Regions from separate parts of the Streptomyces sp. NPDC057694 genome, predicted to be linked through region 1. Evidence: riboswitches for the same ligand, from Rfam matches in the RefSeq annotation. Region 1 holds a riboswitch; each other region holds the start of a gene.
The links. Region 1 has a riboswitch for thiamine pyrophosphate ahead of thiO (glycine oxidase ThiO). Riboswitches for the same ligand answer to the same signal wherever they lie in the genome.
Positions count from the first base shown of each region.

Region 2: it holds a riboswitch for thiamine pyrophosphate, as region 1 does, so the genes downstream of both, ACFVDP_RS15445 (thiamine ABC transporter substrate binding subunit) here and thiO (glycine oxidase ThiO) in region 1, are expected to answer to the same signal.
Region 3: it holds a riboswitch for thiamine pyrophosphate, as region 1 does, so the genes downstream of both, thiC (phosphomethylpyrimidine synthase ThiC) here and thiO (glycine oxidase ThiO) in region 1, are expected to answer to the same signal.

Region 1 covers NZ_JBHVIX010000031.1:55,467-62,965, reverse strand. Annotated here, with positions in the region: gene ACFVDP_RS39030 (sulfite oxidase-like oxidoreductase) at 1-112, shown strand, start outside; gene ACFVDP_RS39025 (DUF4396 domain-containing protein) at 139-642, opposite strand; gene ACFVDP_RS39020 (deoxyribonuclease IV) at 741-1,604, opposite strand; gene pknB (Stk1 family PASTA domain-containing Ser/Thr kinase) at 1,671-3,611, opposite strand; gene ACFVDP_RS39010 (thiazole synthase) at 3,723-4,517, opposite strand; gene thiS (sulfur carrier protein ThiS) at 4,525-4,725, opposite strand; gene thiO (glycine oxidase ThiO) at 4,722-5,924, opposite strand; TPP riboswitch at 5,922-6,035, opposite strand; gene ACFVDP_RS38995 (hypothetical protein) at 6,088-6,432, shown strand; gene ACFVDP_RS38990 (NAD(P)/FAD-dependent oxidoreductase) at 6,591-7,499, shown strand, end outside.
Region 2 covers NZ_JBHVIX010000005.1:253,771-261,269, forward strand. Annotated here, with positions in the region: gene ACFVDP_RS15430 (phosphatidate cytidylyltransferase) at 1-897, shown strand, start outside; gene ACFVDP_RS15435 (SgcJ/EcaC family oxidoreductase) at 1,608-2,009, opposite strand; gene rlmN (23S rRNA (adenine(2503)-C(2))-methyltransferase RlmN) at 2,343-3,449, shown strand; TPP riboswitch at 3,493-3,598, shown strand; gene ACFVDP_RS15445 (thiamine ABC transporter substrate binding subunit) at 3,679-4,770, shown strand; gene ACFVDP_RS15450 (ABC transporter permease) at 4,746-6,431, shown strand; gene ACFVDP_RS15455 (ABC transporter ATP-binding protein) at 6,431-7,486, shown strand.
Region 3 covers NZ_JBHVIX010000006.1:108,421-115,919, forward strand. Annotated here, with positions in the region: gene ACFVDP_RS16720 (IclR family transcriptional regulator) at 1-140, shown strand, start outside; gene ACFVDP_RS16725 (SsgA family sporulation/cell division regulator) at 241-708, shown strand; gene ACFVDP_RS16730 (YibE/F family protein) at 778-2,133, opposite strand; TPP riboswitch at 2,205-2,361, shown strand; gene thiC (phosphomethylpyrimidine synthase ThiC) at 2,354-4,180, shown strand; gene ACFVDP_RS16740 (hypothetical protein) at 4,263-5,144, opposite strand; gene ACFVDP_RS16745 (metallophosphoesterase) at 5,328-6,419, opposite strand; gene ACFVDP_RS16750 (LacI family DNA-binding transcriptional regulator) at 6,646-7,499, opposite strand, start outside.

The sequences.
Region 1 (7,499 bases):
CGCGGACCGGCGGGGCTTCTGGGAGGAGCGCGGGTACCACAACGTGGGGGACCCGTGGCGTGAGCAGCGCTATTCGTACCAGGAGGGGCCGGGGGAAGGGCCCGAGCTCTAAGCTCCCGCCCTTCCCGGGGTCCGTCCTCAGTGGTGGTACCGGTGCACCACCGCATGGCCCTTGCCGCGGCCGATCATCCAGCGGTTGACCGGCGTCGTCACCACGAAGGCGAGCGCGAGGGACACGGCGAGGGCGCCCCAGAACAGCGCGTCGTCGAGGTGCGCGTCCATGGCGCTCGGCCACAGGGCGATGACCCCGTTGTCGATCAGCTCCATGACGGCGATCGACAGGGTGTCGGCGGCGAGCGCGACCCGGAACGCGGTCCGGAAGCCGACGCCCGCCCGCAGCACCCCGCGCAGCGTGAGCGAGTAGCCGAAGGCGAAGGCCAGCGCGATCGCCAGCACCATCGTCGGCACATTGCCCCAGCCGAGCGCGGTGCCGATCACCATGCCGAGGACCTCGCCGATGGCGCAGCCGGTGAGGCAGTGCAGGGTCGCCTGCGCGGCCGTCGACCAGCTGACTCTCCCTGCCCCGCGCCCGTGCCCGTGGTCGTGGGTGTGGTGGTGCTCCGTGTGCCCGGCGTGCTGCATGGGTCCCCCAATGTCCGTACGCGGTTCCTGTCACCGACAAGAACCGTATACCCCCCTGGGGTATTCCGTCATGGGGATTGTTTCGGGGGAGGTGATCGTTACGGGCGCAGCTCCTTGAGGCGGGCCACGTCCGCGGCGTGGCCTTCCTTGCCGCCCGGGGTCTCGATGACCAGGGGCACGTTCTCGGTCGCCGGATGCGCCATGAGCTCGCGGAACGGGTCGGCGCCGATGTGGCCGGAGCCGATGTTCTCGTGCCGGTCCTTGTGGGCGCCCGCGACGTCCTTGGAGTCGTTGGCGTGGATCAGCTTGAGGCGGCCCTCGCCGACCGTCTCCACGAGCAGGTCGAGGGTCTGCTTCATCCCCGCGGGGCCGGTCAGGTCGTGGCCCGCCGCGAAGATGTGGCAGGTGTCGAGGCAGACACCCAGCTTGGGATGGCGGTCGAGCACGTCGAAGTACGGCCCGAAGTCCCAGGTGCGCGAGCACAGCGACGAACCCTGCCCCGCGGTCGACTCCAGGAGCAGAAACGGATCGTCGTCGTGCGTCAGCTCGTCGAGCAGCGGCAGCAGGTACTCCCGCACCTGCGCCAGCGCGACCTCGCGCGGACGCCCGCCGGTGGCGGAACCGGTGTGCACGACCACGCCCAGCGCGCCGATCTCGCGGCCGCGCCGCAGGGAGTGGCGCAGCGACTCGACCGACTTCTCGACGGTGGCCTCGGTGTGCGACCCGAAGTTGATCAGGTAGGGCGCGTGGACGTACGCGGGAATGTTCTCGGCGGCGCACGCGGCGCGGAAGTCCTCGTCCTGCCGGGGGTTGCCGGGGGGAGTGGCCCAGCCGCGCGGGTTGGCGACGAAGACCTGGACGGTTTCGGCCTTGAGGTCACGCGCGTAGGACAGTCCTACGGAGGCGAGGCCGCCGGCCACGGGGACGTGCCCGCCGATCGGGTTGCGGATGCTGCTGTTCACCCGGCCCAGGGTGTCATGGGGGCCGGGGGTGATCCGGCGGCGGGCCCCGGGGCGGGGCCCGCCGGACTACCTGATCGTGATCTTGATGGTCGAGCCCTTGGGCGCCTCGTCGCCGGCCTCCGGGGACTGCTTGTCCACGTGGTCGCCGAACAGCCCGAGCAGCCCCCGGTCCTCGTCGACCTGGAACCCGGCGTCCTCCAGCGTGGACGTCGCCTTGTCGACGTCCATGCCCGTGACGTCCGGGACCTCGACCATGACGGGGCCCTTGGAGATCGTCAGGGTCACGGTGTCGCCCTCGGCGAGCTGCCTGCCCTCGCCGGGCGACTGCTTCGCCACGTCGCCCTTGTCCTCGTCCGAGGTGACCCGGTCCGGGGCGATCTTCGCCTTCAGGCCCGCGTCCGCCAGATCGGCGACCGCGTCCTCCTGCGACTCACCGGTGACGTCCGGGACGTCGACGGGCGAGCCCTTGGAGACGACGAGGGCCACCGCCGTGCCGGCCTTGCGTGTCGAGCCCGCCTTCGGGTCCGAGCTGATCACGGAGCCCTTGGCGATGTCCTCGCTGAACGCCTTGGTGACCATGCCCGGTTCGAGCCCCGCCTCCTTGAGCCCGCTCCTGACCTTGGCGAGCGGGGTGCCCTTGAGATCGGGGACCTTCACGGTCTCGGGGCCCTTGGACACGGTCAGATTCACCGTGCCGTTGTCCCTGATGCGGCTGCCCGGCGCCGGGTCGCTGCCCATGACCGTGCCGCGGTCGTAGGCGTCGCTGTACTTCCCGGTGACCTTGCCGACTCTCAGGCCCGCCGCCTCGACGCGGCGCTCGGCCTCGGCCCGGCTCTGGCTCAGGATCGTGGGGACCTTGGTGAACTGGCCCGAGTTGATGTACCAGACGCCCGTGCCGACGCCGAGGGCGAGCAGCACCGCCGCGATGATCACGAACAGCCTGCGGCGCGGGGCGCCGCCTCTGCCGCGCGGCGGGGCCGGCGGCATGGGCGGCGGGGTCTGCAGCACGCTCGTGCGGTGGTACGGATCCTCGTCCTGCACGGGCAGCGGCAGCTGCACCGGGCTCGTGCCGCCCACCGCGCGCGGGATCACGCTCGTCCGGTCGTCGGCCCCCACGTGCTCCGCGTCATGGGCCTGCGGCGGCACCGCGTCCAGCTGGGCGTCGGCCAGTGTCGAACGGGCCGCGCGGACCTGGGCGAGGAACGCCACCGCGTCGTACGGGCGGACACCGGGCGTGCGCGCCGTCGCCGAGGCGACCAGCTCGTCCAGCTCGTAGGGCAGGCCGGGGACGGCGGCCGACGGCGGGGGCACGTCCTCGTTGAGATGCTTGTACAGGATCTGCGCGGGGGAGTCCCCCAGGTGCGGCTTGCCGCCGGTGAGCATCTCGTACAGGACGACGCCGCACGCGTAGACGTCCACCGAGGGTGTCGCCGTGCCGTGCTCGATCTGCTCGGGCGCCAGATAGGACACCGTGCCGAGGACCGATCCCGTGGTGTTGGTGACCGTGTCCACCGCGCGCACGAGACCGAAGTCGGCGACCTTCACCCGGCCGTCGTCCCCTATCAGCACGTTCTCCGGCTTCATGTCGCGGTGCACGAAACCCGCGCGGTGCGCCGCTCCGAGCGCGGCGAGCACCGGCTCCAGGATGTCGAGAGCCGCGCGCGGCCGCAGCGCCCCGCGGTCGCGCAGGACGTCGCGGAGCGTGCAGCCCGCGATGTACTCCATCGCCAGATAGACGTACGGACCGTCGGTGCCCTGGTCGAAGACCCCCACCACATTGGGGTGCGAGAGACGGGCCACCGACTTGGCCTCGCGGATGAACCGGTCGACGAACGAGGCGTCGGCCGCCAGCGACGGATGCATCACCTTGAGCGCGAGCACGCGGTCGAGGCGGGTGTCCACGGCCCGGTAGACCGTGGCCATCCCGCCGACCGCGATGCGTGCGTCGATGCGGTACCTGGCGTCGAGCACATGCCCGAGCAACGGGTCTTGGAGGGTCGTGTCCACGCAGGGAGTCTACGAGGAGTCACCGACAGGCCGGTCCCGTGCGGCAGGACCGGACCCGTACTGCAGCAGAGCTGTGACCGGCGTAAGCAGAGCTGTGACCGGCGCAGGGCGTCAGAAGGCGGGGCGCTCGGGATCGAGGTGCGCGCGCCCCTCCCGGGGCGAGGACGCCTCGGCGAAATGGCGCCTCGGGATGCGCCCCGCACGGTGTGCGAGCCGCCCGGCCTCCACCGCGTGCCGCATGCCGTCGGCCATCAGGACCGGCTCCTGGGCGCGGGTCACCGCGGAGGCGAGCATCACACCGGCGCAGCCCAGCTCCATGGCGAACGCCACATCGGAGGCCGTGCCCGCGCCCGCGTCCAGGATCACCGGCACGCGCGCGTGCTCGACGATCAGCTGGAAGTTGTGCGGATTGCGGATGCCGAGCCCGGAGCCGATGGGGGAGCCGAGCGGCATGACCGCCGCACAGCCCACGTCCTCCAGCTTGCGGGCCAGGACCGGGTCGTCGTTCGTGTAGGGCAGGACGGTGAAACCGTCGTCGACCAGCGTCTCCGCGGCGTCGAGCAGCTCGATCGGGTCCGGCAGGAGGGTGCGCTCGTCCGCGATGACCTCCAGCTTGACCAGGTCCGTGCCCAGCGCCTCGCGCGCGAGGCGGGCCGTGAGCACCGCCTCGCCCGCGGTGAAGCAGCCCGCGGTGTTCGGCAGCACCCGGATGCCGAGCTTCTCCAGGACCGACAGGACCGAGCCGTGCACACCGGCGTCGACGCGCCGCATCGCCACCGTGGTCAGCTCGGTGCCGGAGGCGACCAGAGAGCGTTCGAGGACGTCGAGGCTCGGCGCCCCGCCCGTGCCCATGATCAGGCGCGAGGAGTAGGTGGTGCCGCCGAGGACGAAAGCGTCGTCAGCCATCAGTGAGTCAGCCTCCTTGGACGGCGGTGAGGACTTCGACGCGGTCTCCTTCGGAGAGCGCCGTGAGGGGCCATCGGGTGCGCGGCACGACGGTCTCGTTGAGCGCGGCGGCGACACCCGAGTGCGCGGTGGTGAGCGTGGCCACCAGGGCGCCGAGGGTGACCCCGGCGGCCACGGCGCGCGGCTCGCCGTTGACGGTGACGTTCATGCGGGCTGCTCCAGAGTGGCGGCGCTGAACCGCTTCGGGGTGAACGGACGTGCTTCTTCCGGGAGTTCACCGGTGACCAGGACGTGTGCCAGGGCGTCGCCGGTGACCGGTGTGAGCAGCACGCCGTTGCGGTGGTGGCCGGTGGCGAGGTGCAGGCCCGGCAGCGCGGTCGGGCCGAGCAGCGGGGCGTTGTCGGGGGAGGTCGGGCGCAGGCCCGCGCGGGTCTCCGTCAGCGGCAGTTCCGTGATGCCGGGGACGAGTTCGTGGGCGTCGCGCAGCAGCTCGTAGACGCCGCCCGCGGTGACCGTGGTGTCCCAGCCCAGCTCCTCGCTGGTCGCGCCGACGACCAGCTCGCCGTTCACGCGCGGCACCAGGTAGACGTGGCTGCCGCGGACCACGGCGCGCACCGTGCGGCTCAGGAACGGCGCGTACCGCCGGGGCACCGTGAGCCGCAGCACCTGGCCCTTGACCGGACGCACCGGCGGCAGCACCTCGTCGGGGACTCCCGCGAGCTGCCCGCTGCGGCTCCCGCCCGCCAGGACCACCTGACCGGCGGCGAGGTCCGTGCCGTCGGCCAGCGTGACGCCGCACGCCCGGTCCCGCACGACGCGGAGCCGGTCCGCCCACGCCCGGTGGAAGACCACGCCGGCCCGCTCACAGGCCGTCACCAGGGCGCTCGCGAGCCTTCTCGGGTCGATCTGGTGGTCGCCGTCGACCCGCAGGCCCCCGCGCACGCCCGGAGCGAGCATCGGCTCCAGGCGCCGGCAGTCGCGGCCCGACAGCCACTCCGAGTCGAGTCCCGACCTCTCTTGCAGCGCGTGCAGTTCCCGCAGGTGGGCCCGGTCGTCGGAGTCGAGCGCGACGGCGAGTGTGCCGCACGCGCGGTAGCCGAGGTCCTGGCCGGTGGCCTCGGACAGCTCGGCGGCGAACTCCGGGTAGCGGCGGGCCGAGGCGACGTTCAGGCCGAGCAGCGTCAGCTCGCCGTAGTGCAGTTCGGTGACGGCGGCCAGCATCCCGGCCGCGACCTGGGCGGCGCCGCCGCCCGGTTCGGGGTCCACGACCGCGACGGACAGACCGCGCTGCGCGGCCCGCCACGCGGTGACCAGACCGATGATGCCGCCCCCCACGACGAGGACGTCGGTGGCGGGGACCTTCTTTGAAGCGTTGGATTTCGATGCTTCGGGTGGCGTACGCGACATGGGCGTCCAGCCCCTCCCTTCGCCGGCATGACCCGGATCAGGTTCGTACGGTCGGAGGCCGTCCCAGCCTCCCTCTCAGCCCGCTGCGTACGGGCTCCCGCGAGTGCTTTACGGTGGCCACCCTAGCTCTTCCGTCCCCGCCCCAGTAAGGGAGCCCACGCCCGTGGCCCGCTCGCTCGACGGCCTCTTCCTCGCCCCTGTCGCCGACCAGGCGCCGGGCCAGGTGGGGACCCGGACCCGCTTCGCCTACCACGAGGAGGACGGCCGGATCTGGGCCGGCTACGAGGGCGGCGACATCGTCCGGGGCCACCTCGTCGGTACCCGCTCCGGCGACCGGCTCGACTTCCGCTACGTCCAGCTGAAGACCGACGGGTCCACCTCCTCGGGGCACTGCGTCTCCGCCGTGTCCGAGCTGCCCGACGGGCGGATACGGCTCGACGAGAGCTGGCAGTGGGAGTCGCAGGAGGGCCGCGGCACCAGCGTCGTCGAGGAGATCGCCCCCGCCTGACGGTTTCAAACCCGGTGACACGTGTGCAGGACGTCACGGAGTCCGAGTGGCCCGCTCCGCTGACTGACGCAAGATCAGGTGCCTAAGGTGATCCTGTGAGCGAGCAGAGCGGGAACACGGCTTCGGCGCAACGGCGCGTCGTCATCGTCGGCGCGGGCATGGCCGGAGTGCAGACGGCGGTGGCCCTGCGCGAACAGGGCTTCGCCGGCACGGTCACGCTGATCGGCGCCGAGCCCCACCAGCCCTACGACCGGCCGCCGCTGTCCAAGGCGGTGCTGCTGGGCAAGGCCGAGGGCTCCGCCTTCGACGTCGACTTCGAGGCGCTCGGCGTCACGCTGGAGCTGGGGCTCGAAGTCACCGGCCTGCGGCCCGGCGACCACGAGCTGGACACGGCCCGGGGCCCGGTCCCGTACGACGTACTGGTCGTCGCCACCGGCGCCGAACCGGTACGGCTGCCGGGCACGGAGGACCTTCCCGGAGTGCACCTGCTGCGCACCCTCGACGACGCCGAGCGGCTGCGGCCCGTCCTCGCCGAGCAGCACGACGTGGTGGTCGTCGGCGCGGGCTGGATCGGCGCCGAGTTCGCCACCGCCGCGCGCGAGGCGGGCTGCCGGGTCACCGTCGTGGAGGCGGCCGAGCGGCCTCTCGCGGGGACGCTGCCCGCCGAGGTCGCGGCCCCCATGGCGGCCTGGTACGCGGACTCCGGCACCGAACTGCGCACCCGCGCGCGGGTGGAGCGCGTCGAACCCGGGGCCGTGGTCCTGGACGACGGCACGCGCCTGCCCGCCGGAGCCGTCGTCGTCGGCATCGGGGCCCGCCCCGCCACCCGCTGGCTGGCCGGCTCCGGCATCGACCTGGGCGATCACCACGAGGTCGTCGCCGACGACCGTCTGCGCACGTCCGTGCCCGACGTCTACGCGGTGGGGGACTGCTCGTCGTTCCCCTCGGGGCGCTACGGGCAGCGGCTGATGGTCCACCACTGGGACAACGCACTGCAGGGCCCGCGCACCGTGGCAGCGAACATCATCGGCGAGACGCCCGCCGTCTACGACCCGGTGCCCTACTTC
Region 2 (7,499 bases), on a different contig from region 1:
CAGACCGGCCCACAGGAGCCCATGACCGGCGCAGCGCCTCAGCCCCAGCAGCCCGAGCCCCAGCCGCAGCCTCAGCAGAAGAAGAGCGCGGGGCGGGATCTCGGTGCGGCCATAGGGGTCGGCGTCGGGCTCGGTGCCGTGATCATCGCGTCGCTGTTCATCGTCAAGGCGGTGTTCATCGGCGTGATAGCGGTCGCCGTCGTGGTGGGCCTGTGGGAGCTCACCTCGCGGCTCGAGGAGCGCAAGGGCATCAAGGCGCCGCTCGTGCCGCTCGCCGTCGGTGGCGCGGCGATGGTCGTCGCCGGTTACGTCCGTGGGCCCGAGGGCGCGTGGGTGGCGATGGCGCTGACCGCGCTCGCGGTCCTGGTGTGGCGGATGACCGAGCCGCCCGAGGGCTATCTGAAGGACGTGACGGCCGGGGTCTTCGCCGCCTTCTACGTTCCCTTCCTCGCGACGTTCGTGGCGATGATGCTCACCGCGGACGACGGGGCCTGGCGGGTTCTGACCTTCCTGATCCTGACCGTGGTCAGCGACACCGGCGCGTACGCGATCGGCTGGCGCTTCGGCAAGCACAAGCTCGCGCCGCGCATCAGCCCCGGAAAGACCCGCGAGGGCCTCTTCGGTGCGGTGCTCTTCGCGATGGTGGCGGGCGTCCTGTGCATGCAGTTCCTGATCGACGACGGGACCTGGTGGCAGGGCCTGGTCGTCGGCGCCTGCGTCGCGGCCAGCGCGACCCTGGGTGACCTCGGCGAATCCATGATCAAGCGGGACCTCGGCATCAAGGACATGGGAACCCTGCTCCCGGGCCACGGCGGCATCATGGACCGCCTGGACTCCCTGCTGCCGACGGCGCCTGTGGTGTGGCTGCTGCTGGTGCTGTTCGTCGGGTCCGCCTGACCTGACGCGAGCTGACGGAGAAGGGGCGGGCACCTATTGGGTGCCCGCCCCTTCTGCGTTGCGGCAGCCGGTGTCGGGCGCTATTCGCTCGCCTTCAGGTGGCGGCGCCATACGATCCGTCGATTGACCAGCAACACAGCCCAGACCAGTACTTGGGCTGCGGAGGCCAGGATCTGTCCCACTGGGGCGCCGTCCGCGATCCTCCGGACCAGGAGAGCGCCGGACACGACGAGCAGTGGCCAGAACAGCCATGGGGACCACCGCACGGTCCATGCCGCTCGGGGTGGAAGAACACCGGCTGACGCCGTCGCGCCTCGGCGCATGTCACTCACCGCGTTCCCTTCGGTCGGAGGCTGCCCGGACATCGTGCGGCTCGTGACCCCGCGGACGCCAGGCCCGCTTGCGACGCCTCTGCGACAGACCGCCGTCGAAGGAGCGCGGCCGGCGCCCCGGTCCCTGGCATTCTCGTGTGCACCTGGCTCGACGGCATCAAGTGTGCGTACATCCGCAGCGCCAGGCATGGACCTGGCGCACACGGACGTCCATGCCCGGCGGCTGAACCGAAACGATCGACGAGCTCGCCCCACGGGACCGGTATGCCCAGGAGATCCTCGCTGCCTTTGAGGCGTCATCGAGCCCGAGCTCGTAAGGCGGACGGGATGGGAGCTGGCGTGAGTGGTGGGTCGGGGCGTAGTTCACTCGCCCAGTTTCTAACCAGCCCGGACCTCGGTGTTCTGGCCGACATGCAGCAGCCAGTCGCCGTCACTCTGCTTGGTCATGATGTAGAGCGGGGAGCCTTCCGTGTCGCCGTCTGCCGAGTGGTAGACCTGCCGAATCTTGACAGCCGCCACGTCGGGTCGCAGGAACTGGATGTGCACTGCCTCGTACGTGACATCACCGTCCCAGGTGGCGTTGGGCAGCACGGCGCGGGTGAACTCGGCGATGGCGTCGAGGCCGATGAGGACTTTGCCGTGAGCGGTCGTCCAGACGGCATCAGAGTGGAAGAGCGCGAGGAAGCCCGTGGCATCTTTGGCGCGCTGCGTCTGCTCGACGGTGGCAATGATCTGTTCGATGGCCTTGGTGTCGGCGCTCTTGGTATCCATGTGAATCATGCTGGAATCTCAACTGCGCTTGAGGTCAAGGGCTTTCGGATGCTGGGTGTCGATCGGAGGGACAGCTCTCCGCCTCCAGCAATGGCCGCTTCACTCCACTGATCTAGGCTTCTTGATCAGATGGTCGGCCGATCACCTGGCGAGTCGAGGCGACGAGGCGTGGCTGTGCTCGGGCCGCGAAGCTAGCTGGTCAGACATGGGGAAGCCGAGGGTTTCGGGCCGCCACCGGGCCGCCCGTGGCCGCTCAGCAGTGATCAGACGCTACCGACAGTGACAGGCGCCCAGCGCGACGACCCCAGGTCACGCCCATCCATCTGCGACACTGGTACAGCCATGCCTAAGCCCGGAGAACTCACCTTTGTCGCCCCCCGCGGAGCCAAGAAGCCGCCGCGGCACCTCGCCGATATGACTCCTGCGGAGCGGAAGGAGGCTGTCGCTGCTGTTGGCGAGAAGCCGTTCCGTGCCAAGCAGCTGTCGGCGCACTACTTCGCGCGGTACGCGCACGACCCCGAGCAGTGGACCGACATTCCCGCCGCGTCGCGGGAGAAGCTGCGGGAAGCGCTGCTGCCCGAGCTGATGTCCGTCGTGCGGCATCTGTCGACCGACCAGGACACCACGCGCAAGACGCTGTGGCGGCTGTTCGACGGGACGCTCGTCGAGTCGGTCCTCATGCGGTATCCGGACCGGGTGACGATGTGTATCTCGTCGCAGGCCGGGTGCGGGATGAACTGTCCGTTCTGTGCCACCGGGCAGGCCGGTCTCGACCGGAACCTGTCGACCGGTGAGATCGTGCACCAGATCGTGGACGGGATGCGGGCGCTCAGGGACGGGGAGATCCCCGGTGGGCCGGCCCGGCTCAGCAACATCGTGTTCATGGGGATGGGGGAGCCGCTCGCCAATTACAAGCGGGTCGTCCAGTCCATTCGCGCGCTCACCGATCCCGAGCCGGACGGGCTCGGGCTGAGCCAGCGCGGCATCACCGTGTCGACCGTGGGACTCGTGCCCGCCATCCACCGCTTCTCCGACGAGGGCTTCAAGTGCCGCCTCGCCATCTCGCTGCACGCGCCTGACGACGAGCTGCGCGACACCCTCGTACCGGTCAACACCCGGTGGAAGGTCCGCGAGGTGCTCGACGCCGGGTGGGAGTACGCCGCCAAGTCCGGGCGCCGGCTGTCCATCGAGTACGCGCTCATCCGGGACATCAACGACCAGGCGTGGCGCGGTGACCGGCTCGGCCGGCTGCTCCGTGGCAAGCCGGTGCACGTCAACCTCATTCCGCTGAACCCGACACCCGGGTCGAAGTGGACGGCGTCGCGGCCCGAGGACGAGAAGGCGTTCGTCGAGGCGATCGCCGCCCACGGCGTGCCCGTGACCGTGCGCGACACCCGTGGCCAGGAGATCGACGGGGCGTGTGGTCAGCTCGCGGCGACCGAGCGGTAGCCTGGCAGCCGTACGTCGTACGTACACTCGTCGAAACATCTTCATATTCCGACAGGGGAGCGCCACAGCGCTGAGAGTGCGGTAATGACCGCAGACCCTCTGAACCTTGCCCAGGTCATTCTGGGTAGGAAGTTCGGTCACCACTCAAGCTGTTGCGCCCTGCCCTGGGACCGTCGAGGTCCCGGGGCAGGGCCGCGTCTCTTCCTGGACACCCCCAGGAGGAAATCTAGTGAGCAAGAAGACCTATCCGCTCGCGGCCGTCGCCGTGGCCGTGGGGCTCGGCCTGGTCACGCTGTCCGCGTGCGGGTCGTCCTCGGACACCGCGGGCTCGGGCGGCGACTCCAAGACCGTCACGCTCGTCAGCCACGACTCGTGGGCCGTCTCCAAGAGCGTGCTCGCCGACTTCGAGAAGTCGTCCGGGTACCAGGTGAAGGTCCTCAAGGACGGCGACGCCGGAGAGGCCGTCAACAAGGCCATCCTGTCCAAGGGCAATCCGCAGGGCGACGTCTTCTTCGGCGTCGACAACACCCTGCTCTCGCGCGCCCTCGACAACGGCGTCTTCGCCTCCTACAAGGCCAAGGGCCTGAGCGAGGTGAAGGAGCAGTACCAGCTCGACGCCCAGAAGAACCGGGTCACGCCGATCGACACCGGCGACATCTGCGTCAACTACGACAAGAAGTACTTCGAGCAGCACCACCTGACGCCGCCGTCGTCCTTCGCCGACCTGACGAAGCCCGAGTACAAGGACCTGCTCGTCACCGAGAACGCGTCCACCTCGTCGCCCGGCCTCGGCTTCCTGCTCGGCTCCGCCGCGAGTTACGGCGACGACGGCTGGCAGGGCTACTGGAAGAAGCTCAAGGCCAACGGCGTGAAGGTCGTCGACGGCTGGGAGCAGGCCTACAACGAGGAGTTCAGCGGGAGCGCCGGCGGCAAGAAGGCGGGCGGTGAGCGGCCGCTCGTCGTGAGTTACGCGTCGTCGCCGCCGGTCGAGGCCATCTACTCCGACCCGCAGCCGAAGACCTCGCCGGTCGGGGTGGCGAAGGGGACCTGCTTCCAGCAGATCGAGTTCGCCGGGCTGCTCGACGGCGCGAAGAACGAGAAAGGCGGGCAGGCGCTCATCGACTTCCTGATCTCCAAGAAGTTCCAGGAGGACATGCCGCTCAACATGTTCGTCGACCCGGTGACGAAGAACGCCACCGCGCCCGCCGCGTACACCAAGTACGCGGTCCCGGTCGACGACGCCGAGACGATGGCGCCGCGCAAGATCGCCGAAAACCGTGACGACTGGGTCAAGGCGTGGACCTCGCTCGTACTGAAGTAGGAGGCGGCCGGAAGGCGTCCCACGGGAACGCGGCGCGGCTGGGCCTGATGGTCCTGCCCGTCGTGTTCTTCGCGGTCTTCTTCGCCTGGCCCGTCGTCGCGATCGTCCAGCGCGGGCTGCACGTCGACGGCGGCTGGCAGTTCGGGCGGATCACCGAGGTGCTCGGGCAGTCCGACATCCGGCACGTGCTGTGGTTCACCGTGTGGCAGGCGCTCGCGTCGACCGCGCTCACGCTGCTGATCGCGCTGCCGGGAGCCTATGTCTTCGCGCGCCTCGACTTCCCCGGCAAGCAGCTGCTGCGGGCGGTGGTGACCGTGCCGTTCGTGCTGCCGACCGTGGTCGTCGGCACCGCCTTCCTCGCCCTCCTCGGGCAGGGCGGCCTGCTCGACGAGCTGTGGGGGGTGCGGCTCGACACCACGGTGTGGGCGATCCTGCTCGCGCACGTCTTCTTCAACTACGCGGTCGTCGTACGCACCGTGGGCGGCCTGTGGGCGCAGCTCGACCCGCGTCAGGAGGAGGCCGCGCGGATGCTCGGCGCCTCGCGCCTCGCCGCCTGGCGGAGGGTCACGCTGCCCGCGCTCGGGCCCGCCGTGGCCGCCGCCGCGCTGATGGTCTTCCTGTTCACCTTCACCTCGTTCGGCGTCGTGCAGATCCTCGGCGGGCCCGGGTTCTCGACGCTGGAGGTCGAGATCTACCGGCAGACCGCGCAGATCTTCGACCTGCCGACCGCCGCCGTGCTCACCCTGGTGCAGTTCGCCGCCGTCGGCCTGATCCTCGCTCTGCACGCCTGGACCGTGCGCCGCCGGGAGAGCGCCCTGCGGCTCGTCGACGCCTCGCAGACCGCCCGCAGGCCGCGCGGCGCCGGGCAGTGGGCCCTGCTGGGCGGGGTGCTCGCAAGCGTCGTCGTACTGATCCTGCTGCCGCTCGGCGTGCTGGTGCTGCGCTCGTTCGACACGGCGGACGGGTTCGGGCTCGGCTACTACCGGGCGCTGCTGTCGTCCGACGGCGGGACCTTCCTCGTACCGCCCATCAACGCCATCGCGAACTCGCTGGAGTACGCGGTCGCCGCCACCGCCATCGCGCTGCTGATCGGCGGCCTCGCGGCGGCGGCGCTGACCCGCCGGGCCGGGCGGCTCGTGCGCGGCTTCGACGCGCTGCTGATGCTGCCGCTGGGCGTGTCCGCGGTGACCGTCGGATTCGGGTTCCTCATCACCCTCGACAAGCCCCCGCTCGATCTGCGGGCCTCCTGGATCCTGGTGCCGCTCGCGCAGGCGCTCGTGGGCGTGCCCTTCGTCGTACGGACCATGCTGCCGGTGCTGCGCGCCGTCGACGGACGGCTGCGGGAGGCCGCCGCCGTGCTCGGCGCCTCACCGCTGCGGGCCTGGCGGGAGGTCGATCTGCCGATGGTGCGGCGGGCGCTGCTGGTCGCCGCGGGCTTCGCCTTCGCCGTCTCGCTGGGCGAGTTCGGGGCGACCGTGTTCATCGCGCGGCCCGACAGCCCGACCCTGCCCGTCGCCGTGGCCCGTCTCCTCGGCCGCGCAGGCGACCTCAACTACGGTCAGGCGATGGCCCTCTCGACGATCCTGATGCTCGTCTGCGCCGTCTGCCTGCTGCTGCTCGAACGCATCCGGCCTGCGAAGGCCACGACCGGGGAGTTCTGATGCCGTCTCCACTGGAACCGCCGCCCCTGCTGGAACTGGGCGACGCCACCGTGCGGTTCGGCGGGCGGGCCGTGCTCGACACGGTCGGCCTGGAGGTCGCCGAGCACGAGATCGTGTGCGTCCTCGGGCCCAGCGGCAGCGGGAAGTCGACGCTGCTGCGGGCCGTCGCGGGGCTCCAGGACCTCGACTCGGGGCGGGTGCTGCTCGGCGGGCGCGACCAGCGCGGAGTGCCCGCGCACAAGCGGGGCGTGGGCCTGATGTTCCAGGACCACCAGCTGTTCCCGCAGCGCGACGTCGGCGGCAACGTCGCCTTCGGACTGCGCATGCACGGCGCCTCGAAGAGCGAACAGGCCGACCGCGTAAGTGAATTGCTCGCCCTCGTCGGACTGCCCGGCGCCGAGCGGCGGGCCGTCGCCGCGCTCTCCGGCGGTGAGCAGCAGCGCGTCGCCCTGGCCAGGGCGCTGGCGCCGCGGCCCCGGCTGCTGATGCTGGACGAGCCGCTCGGGCAGCTCGACCGGTCCCTGCGGGAGCGGCTCGTCGTCGAACTCCGCGAGCTGTTCGGCGAGTTGGGGACCACCGTCCTCGCCGTCACCCACGACCAGGGGGAGGCCTTCGCGCTGGCCGACCGGGTCGTGGTGATGCGGGACGGGCGGATCGCCCAGTCCGGTACGCCCCTTGAGGTGTGGCAGCGGCCGGCCGACGAGTTCGTGGCGCGCTTCCTGGGCTTCGACAACGTCGTGGAGGCGGCCGTCTCCGGCGAGGTCGCCGTCACCCCCTGGGGCAAGGTGCCTGTGCCCGCCGGGACGGCGCAGGGGGCCGCGCACATCCTCGTACGGCCGGCCGGAGTGCGTCTGGTGCCCGCCGACGAGGCACAGGTGACGTGCACCGTCGCCGCCCGCACCTTCCGGGGCACGCACGTCGCGCTGCACCTGCACCCCATGGACACGCCCGCGCCCCGGCTGGAGGCGGCGTGCGCGCTGCGGGAGGCCCCCGAGGTGGGGGACGAGGTGGGCGTCGCCTTCGACGCGGACGACATCGTGGTCCTGGACGGCTGAGCGGTCCGGACGT
Region 3 (7,499 bases), on a different contig from region 1:
TCACCGTCGGATCGGCCGCCGCGACTTTGGCCATTTCTCTCCCCTCACACCAGTTCGAGAAACTGCTTCCTACGGCCCGTCAGTTGCAGAGCGAGATCGGCAGGCTCGTAGGGACACTCGCCTTCTCTATCAGCATCTGAAAACTCACTCCTTGTGATCCTCCGTGTACGTTGAGCAAGATGCCAGCAGTGTCAGGAAGGTCATTCCTGGCCAATCGACGGCAAGTTGACGGGGTAGGCGATGCGCGAGTCGGTACAAGCAGTTCAGGCAGAGGTCATGATGAGCTTCCTCGTCTCCGAGGAGCTCGCTTTCCGCATTCCGGTGGAGCTCCGGTACGAGTCCACCGACCCGTACGCCGTGCGGCTGACCTTCCATCTTCCCGGCGACGCGCCTGTGACCTGGGCGTTCGGTCGGGAGCTCCTCGTCGACGGGGTCAATGGCGCGACGGGCGACGGCGATGTCCGGGTCTCCCCCGTGGAGCTGTCGGGCGACGGGATCACCACCGAGTTGCCGGGCGAGGTCCACATCAGGCTCCAAGTGGGCAGCGATCAGGCGCTGTTCCGGGCCGGGGTCGCGCCGATCATCGCGTTCCTCGACCGCACGGACAAGCTGGTCCCGCTCGGCCATGAGCAGGCCCTCGCCGACTTCGAGGCCGACCTCGACGAGGCGCTCGACCGGATTCTGGCCGAGGAGCAGAGCGCCGGCTGACTCCCCATCGGCCCGGCGCGACATCGACGTAACGCTTCAGCAGTGCGGTGCACCCGAGCAGTTCCGCGCTCACGCCTTACGTCGTCGGCCTCTGCCCCCGCGTGCAGGAGCGGTTGTGGCAGGGGCCTGAGGGCCCGCGCGGTCGGCGGAGACCACGAGGGCGGCCAACGCGGTCGTCACCGGCACAGAGGCGACCAGGCCGATCGAGCCGACCAGCGTGCGGACGATCTCCTCGGCCACCAGCTCGCTGTTGGCCACGTCCGACACGCTGCTCTGCGCGATCGAGAACAGCAGCAGCAGCGGCAGCGCCGCGCCCGCGTACGCCAGGACCAGGGTGTTCACGACCGACGCGATGTGGTCGCGGCCGATCCGGATGCCCGCGCGGTACAGCCCCCGCCAGCCCATCGAGGGGTTGGCCTCGTGCAGTTCCCAGACCGCCGACGTCTGGGTGACGGTCACGTCGTCGAGCACCCCGAGCGAGCCGATGATGACGCCCGCCAGCAGCAGGCCGCTCATGTCGATGTGCGGATACAGGCCATGGATCAGGCCGGTGTTGTCGTCCGTGTTGCCGGTCAGCGCGGCCCAGCCGATGAACAGCGAGCCGAGCAGGCCGATGAGCACGAGTGAGACCAGGGTGCCCAGGACGGCGACGGAGGTTCTGGCCGACAGACCGTGGCACATGTACAGCGCGATCAGCATGATGGCACTGGCTCCGACGACCGCCACCACCAGGGGATTCGAACCCTGGAGGATCGCGGGCAGGATGAAGAACGTCAGCACCATGAAGCTGACCGCGAGCGCGACCAGCGCCATGACGCCCCGCAGACGCCCGACCAGCACCACGGCCAGGGCGAAGATGCCGGCCAGCAGCACCATCGGGATCTTGCGGTTCACATCGGTGACCGAGTACTGCAGATTCTCCGGGGCGTCCGGCGCGTAGGCGACGATCACCTTCTGGCCCTCGTGCAGCTGCCGTGGCGAGTCCGGCTGGACGACCTCCGTGAACGTACGGCCCTTGTCCTTGCCGGTGGCGATGCGGATCGTCGCGTTCTCGCAGGTGCCGCGGGCCTGTTGCTGCGCGGCGGAGCCCTCGGCCGTCGAGGTGTCGCCGGTCGGGGTGTCCCCCGAGGCGTTCACGGACGCGCAGGAGACCTTGTCGACCTTGGTCACCGTGGCCTGCTGCGTCTGCCGGTCGAAGCCGACTCCGGTGCGCTCGTGGGGCGGGGCGCCGCCGGGCCACAGCACCGCCAGACCGACCACCACCGCCACCGAGAAGGGGATCAGGACCGCCGCGATGACCTTCCGCAGATGCCTGGAGACGGGCGCGGCCGGGCCATGGCTGTGGGAGTGGCCGTGCCCTCCCCCGGACGGGCCGTGTCCGTGGGGAGGTTGGGGCGGAGGAGGCGGCTGCTGGGTGGTGGTCACCGACCGATCATCGCAAGAACGACAGGGGCCCTCTGTTCAACGCGTCCGAAGGGGCGCTAGCGTGGAGGCACCTTTGCACACGCGGGAGCTCGGAGCACCGGGCTGAGAGGGCGCTGACCTTCGTCGCAGGACCTGTTTCACGTGAAACAGGCAGGACGAAGACGGCTGCGTCGACCGCCGAACCTGTTACCGGGTAATGCCGGCGTAGGGAGTAGGTCTCATGACCACAACGGACGCACGCACGCCTGCCTCCAACCAGGGTGAGAACCCTGACGAGGCCGGGAAGTCCATCGGCTGGCACAAGGGATATGTGACGGGCCCCGCGGGCTCGCGCCCCGATCTCAAGGTGCCGGTCCGTCAGGTGCATCTCACCAACGGGGAGTCGGTCACGCTGTACGACACCTCCGGCCCGTACACCGATCCGACCGTCGACACCGATGTCCGCCGGGGTCTCGCACCCCTCCGGGAGAACTGGATCATCGCCCGCGGCGACACCGAGGAGTACGCGGGACGCCCCGTCCGCCCCGAGGACGACGGCATCAAGCACACCTCACCGCGCGGCGGACTGCTCCGGAGCGGAGCGACTGATCTGCGCAACCTCGACGCGGTCTTCCCCGGCCGCCCGCGCCAGCCGCGCCGCGGCCGCGACGGACAGGCCGTGACCCAACTCGCGTACGCACGACGGGGCGAGATCACCCCGGAGATGGAGTTCGTGGCCCTCCGGGAGAACGTCGAGCCCGAGGTCGTCCGCGAGGAGATCGCGGCGGGCCGCGCGGTGCTGCCCGCCAACGTGAACCACCCGGAGATCGAGCCGATGATCATCGGCAAGCGGTTCCTGGTGAAGGTCAACGCCAACATCGGCAACTCCGCGGTGACCTCGTCCATCGAGGAGGAGGTGGACAAGATGACGTGGGCGACCCGTTGGGGCGCCGACACCGTCATGGACCTCTCCACCGGCCGCAACATCCACACCACGCGCGAGTGGGTGCTGCGCAACTCCCCCGTCCCCATCGGCACCGTGCCGCTCTACCAGGCCCTCGAAAAGGTCGACGGCAGGGCCGAGGAACTGACCTGGGACATCTACAAGGACACGGTGATCGAGCAGGCCGAGCAGGGCGTCGACTACATGACGGTTCACGCCGGTGTCCGTCTCCCGTACGTCCCGCTGACCGCCAACCGCAAGACCGGCATCGTCTCGCGCGGTGGTTCGATCATGGCCGCCTGGTGCCTCGCGCACCACAGGGAGAGCTTCCTCTACGAGCACTTCGAGGAGCTGTGCGAGATCCTCGCGGCGTACGACGTCACGTACTCGCTCGGCGACGGTCTGCGCCCCGGCTCCATCGCGGACGCCAACGACGAGGCGCAGTTCGCGGAGCTGCGCACGCTCGGTGAGCTGAATACGATCGCCAAGCGGCTGGGCGTGCAGACGATGATCGAGGGGCCGGGCCATGTCCCGATGCACAAGATCAAGGAGAACATCGACCTCCAGCAGGAGATCTGCGAGGAGGCGCCGTTCTACACGCTCGGCCCGCTGACCACGGACGTCGCCCCGGCGTACGACCACATCACGTCCGGGATCGGTGCCGCGATGATCGCCTGGTGGGGCACGGCGATGCTCTGCTACGTCACGCCCAAGGAGCACCTGGGCCTGCCGAACCGGGACGACGTGAAGACCGGCGTCATCACGTACAAGATCGCGGCGCACGCGGCCGACCTCGCCAAGGGGCACCCGGGCGCGCAGGAATGGGACGACGCGCTGTCCGACGCCCGCTTCGAGTTCCGCTGGGAGGACCAGTTCAACCTGGCCCTCGACCCGGACACGGCACGGGAGTTCCACGACGAGACGCTGCCCGCCGAGCCCGCCAAGACCGCGCACTTCTGCTCGATGTGCGGTCCGAAGTTCTGCTCGATGAAGATCTCGCAGGACATCCGGCGCGAGCACGGCACGGCCCTGTCGGAGAAGTCCGAGATCGAGGCGGGCATGGAGCAGAAGTCGAAGGAGTTCGCGCAGGCGGGCAACCGCGTGTATCTGCCGATCGCCGACTGAGCCGTACCGGCGCACGACTACGGCTCGGGGCCCGTGCACATCGCCCCGAGCCGAGGTCACGGCTCCGTGCTCCGGCGGACGGTCAGTCCGGCCGGTGCTCGGGGCCGCCGAAGTCCGGGCTCGTGAAGTCCGGACTGGAGAAGCCGGCGCGCTGTCCGGTGGCGGTGCCGCCACCGTCCGGGCTGCTGAACCCCGGCCTGTTGTAGCCGAGCTGGGGCATCCGGCTCGTGGCGCCGGCCCGGCCGGCGCCCAGTGAGCCACCGCCCGCGGGCGGATCGGCGAGGGCCTCCCGCAGGAACGGCAGGATGCCCCGCTCCAACAGCGCCTTGCCCCAGGCTTCCCTGGCCCGTGCCACCGCCTCGTTCGCCTCGCCGTGCGCGCTCGCCTGGAGCGAGGTCGCTCCGTTGCGCAGAGCGGCCAGCAGCAGGCACACCGCCGCGACGAGGATGCCCGCCGCGGCGAGCGTGCCGAAGACCCAGCCGGCCGTGAGCAGGGTGCCGGCGAAGTCCGGTGGCGGGTTGAGCATCTTCAGGATGTAGCCGACCAGCAGAAAGATCGCGGCGGCCGTCCCGGCGAGCACCGGGAAGAGGACGACGGCGACCGCGGCGATACCGGGCCCTGTCGTCTCCGCGACTTCACTCACGGTGGCGGCGAAGCCCAGGGGATTGCCGCCGCCGGATTCCGAGGTCGTGCCGGAGGTGCCTCCTTCTTCGAGCGGTTGGGGCCGCGGGGAGGTACGCAGATCCTCACGGACCGATATGTAGTGCTGGTACTCGGTCGCCGCGGCGGCAGTGATCAGAGCTGCCGCGTTGAGCGCCATGGTGCGCAGCTGTTCGGGGTTGAGCCGCTGGCCCACTGCGGCGAGATCAGGCCGGTTCGGTGCGGTACGCAGCGCCTCATCGAGGATCCGCTCGAACTCGGGGCGGTCCTCGTTCAGCAAATGCGGAGCGCTGTTCATGTGCATCCCCCGATGCTCCGTAGGGCTTGGTGGCCCGCATGGGTACGAGCCGTCGGGCAGAAACGGAGGGGAGCCTGCTACGGATAAGCCGATGGTAGAGCTGCCACGGCGCGCGGTGACAGGGGGTTTCCGGAAATTGGCCTTGCGGCCGGTGGAATCCTCCGTTTACCGCGCCTGCCCGATCAACTCTCAGATATCCATCGGAAGTTGCTGGACCAGGAGCTTTCCGGCCATGGTCACACCGCCGTCCATGGCGATGGCGAGTCCGCCCGCGTACACGTGCGGTCCCTCGACGGCCGGCCGGCCGGATCCTTCCTCGCCGTCGTCGCCGCCGGACTCGCCGCCGACCTGACCCAGGAGGTACGGGATCGGGCTGTGGCCGTGCACCACGCGGCTGCCGCCGAAGGCGCCGAGCAGCTCGCGCACGGTGTCGGGGCCGGACTCCTCGTCGCGGAAGGCGAACCGCTTGGTGAACTTGCGGAACAGGTCCCAGCACTCGTCCGCGTCGTTGCGCGTGAGCGTCTCGCGGATCGTGTCGTTGACGGCCTCGATGGAGTCGCCGTAGTCGAGGTACGACGTGGTGTCGGAGTGCATCAGCAGGTGGTCGTCCTCGATCTCGATCGCGTCGAGTCGGGACATCCACTGCAGATGGACGTCCTGGAGGCGGTCCATGTCGGACTTCTGCCCGCCGTTGAGGAGCCAGGCGGCCTGGAAGGTGGCGGTGCCCGCTCCCGAGTTGACGTGGGTGTCGCCGAACCGCTTGGCGCCGAGGAGCAGCAGCTCGTGGTTGCCCATGAGCGCCTTGCAGTAGCCGCCCGCCGCCGCTGCCTCCGCCGAGAGCCGCATCACCAGGTCGATGACGCCGATCCCGTCGGGCCCGCGGTCGGTGAAGTCGCCGAGGAACCACAGGCGCGCGGTGCCCGCCGCCCAGTTGCCCTCGGCGTCGATCAGGCCCTTCTCCTGGAGGGCGGCGATCAGCTCGTCGAGATAGCCGTGCACGTCGCCGACGACGAACAGCGGGCCGGGCCCCTCGGCCGCCGCCGGGGCGGGAGCCGACGCGGGCTGCGGGATGTCGGCCGGGGCCGGGTCGGCCCGGTTGACGACCGGCAGATCGCGCTCTGTCGGCGTGTAGCCGTCCGGGTACGGATCGGGATTCTCCGCTCCGGGGGCGGGCTCGGTCGTCATCACATTCGCCGGTACGTCATGGACGTACGCGGGAACGCGGAAATCACGCAGCGTCTCTGTGCGCGCTGCGGGTCCCTGACCGGCCCCCTGAGTCATCGACCCCTCCACCATTGCGCCGCCTGTGCACCGGATCGGACTGCCTGGTCGCAGCGGCCCGCGGTGTCGTGCGCCCATCATAGGAATGCGGCTCGCGCTGTGTGATGCACCAGGGGTGGTGAATCGGTGACGGGGGGCTGTTCGCCCCTCATTTCTCCCGAATTGGTGCGGACTTTTCCTTGCTGAATCCCGGGCCGTCCCGCGCTCGCGGGGCGGCCCGGGGCGGTCAGCCCTGCTTCGGGGAGCGCGGTGGGCTGACCGTGGTGCGGGACGGGCGGCGCTGTGAGGACGTCCGCACGATGAGTTCCGTCGGTATCACCTGCTCGACCGGCTGGTCGGATTCGAGGCCCTCGATGGCGTCGATGAGCAGTTGGACGACGGCCGTGCCGATGCGTCGCGGTTTGAGGGACAGGGTGGTGATGGGCGGCTCGGTGTTCGCGTACACGGTCGACTCGCTGCAGCACACGAGGAGCAGGTCCTCGGGGACGCGCAGGCCGTAGCGGCGGGCGGCGGCGAGCAGATCCGTGCCGTTGGGGTCGAAGAGGCCGTACACCGCGTCGGGGCGGTCGGGCCGGGCGAGCAGTCGGTCGGCGGCGACGGCACCCGCGCACGGATCGTGCGCGGGGTACGACTCGTAGACCGGCTCCTGCCCGATCCGCTCGCACCAGCGCAGGTACGCGGAGGTGGAGAGGTGGGTGTACGTGTCGGTGGTGGTGCCCGTGAGCAGGCCGATGCGGCGTGCGCCCGCCTCGGCGAGGTGGTCGAGGATGCCGAGCACGGCGGCCTCGTGGTCGTTGTCCACCCAGGCGGTCACGGGCAGGGTGCCCCCGGGGCGTCCGTCCGAGACGACGGGCAGGCCCTGGCGGACCAGCTCGCTGACGACCGGGTCGTGGTCGGAGGGGTCGATGACGACGGTGCCGTCGAGTGCGACGTTCGACCACACGTCGTGGCGTGAGGTGGCGGGCAGGATGACAAGGGCGTAGCCGCGGGCGAGCGCGGCCGAGGTCGCGGCTCTGGCCATCTCCGCGAAGTACGCGAATTCGGTGAAGGTGAAAGGTTCATCCCCGTAGGTCGTCACGG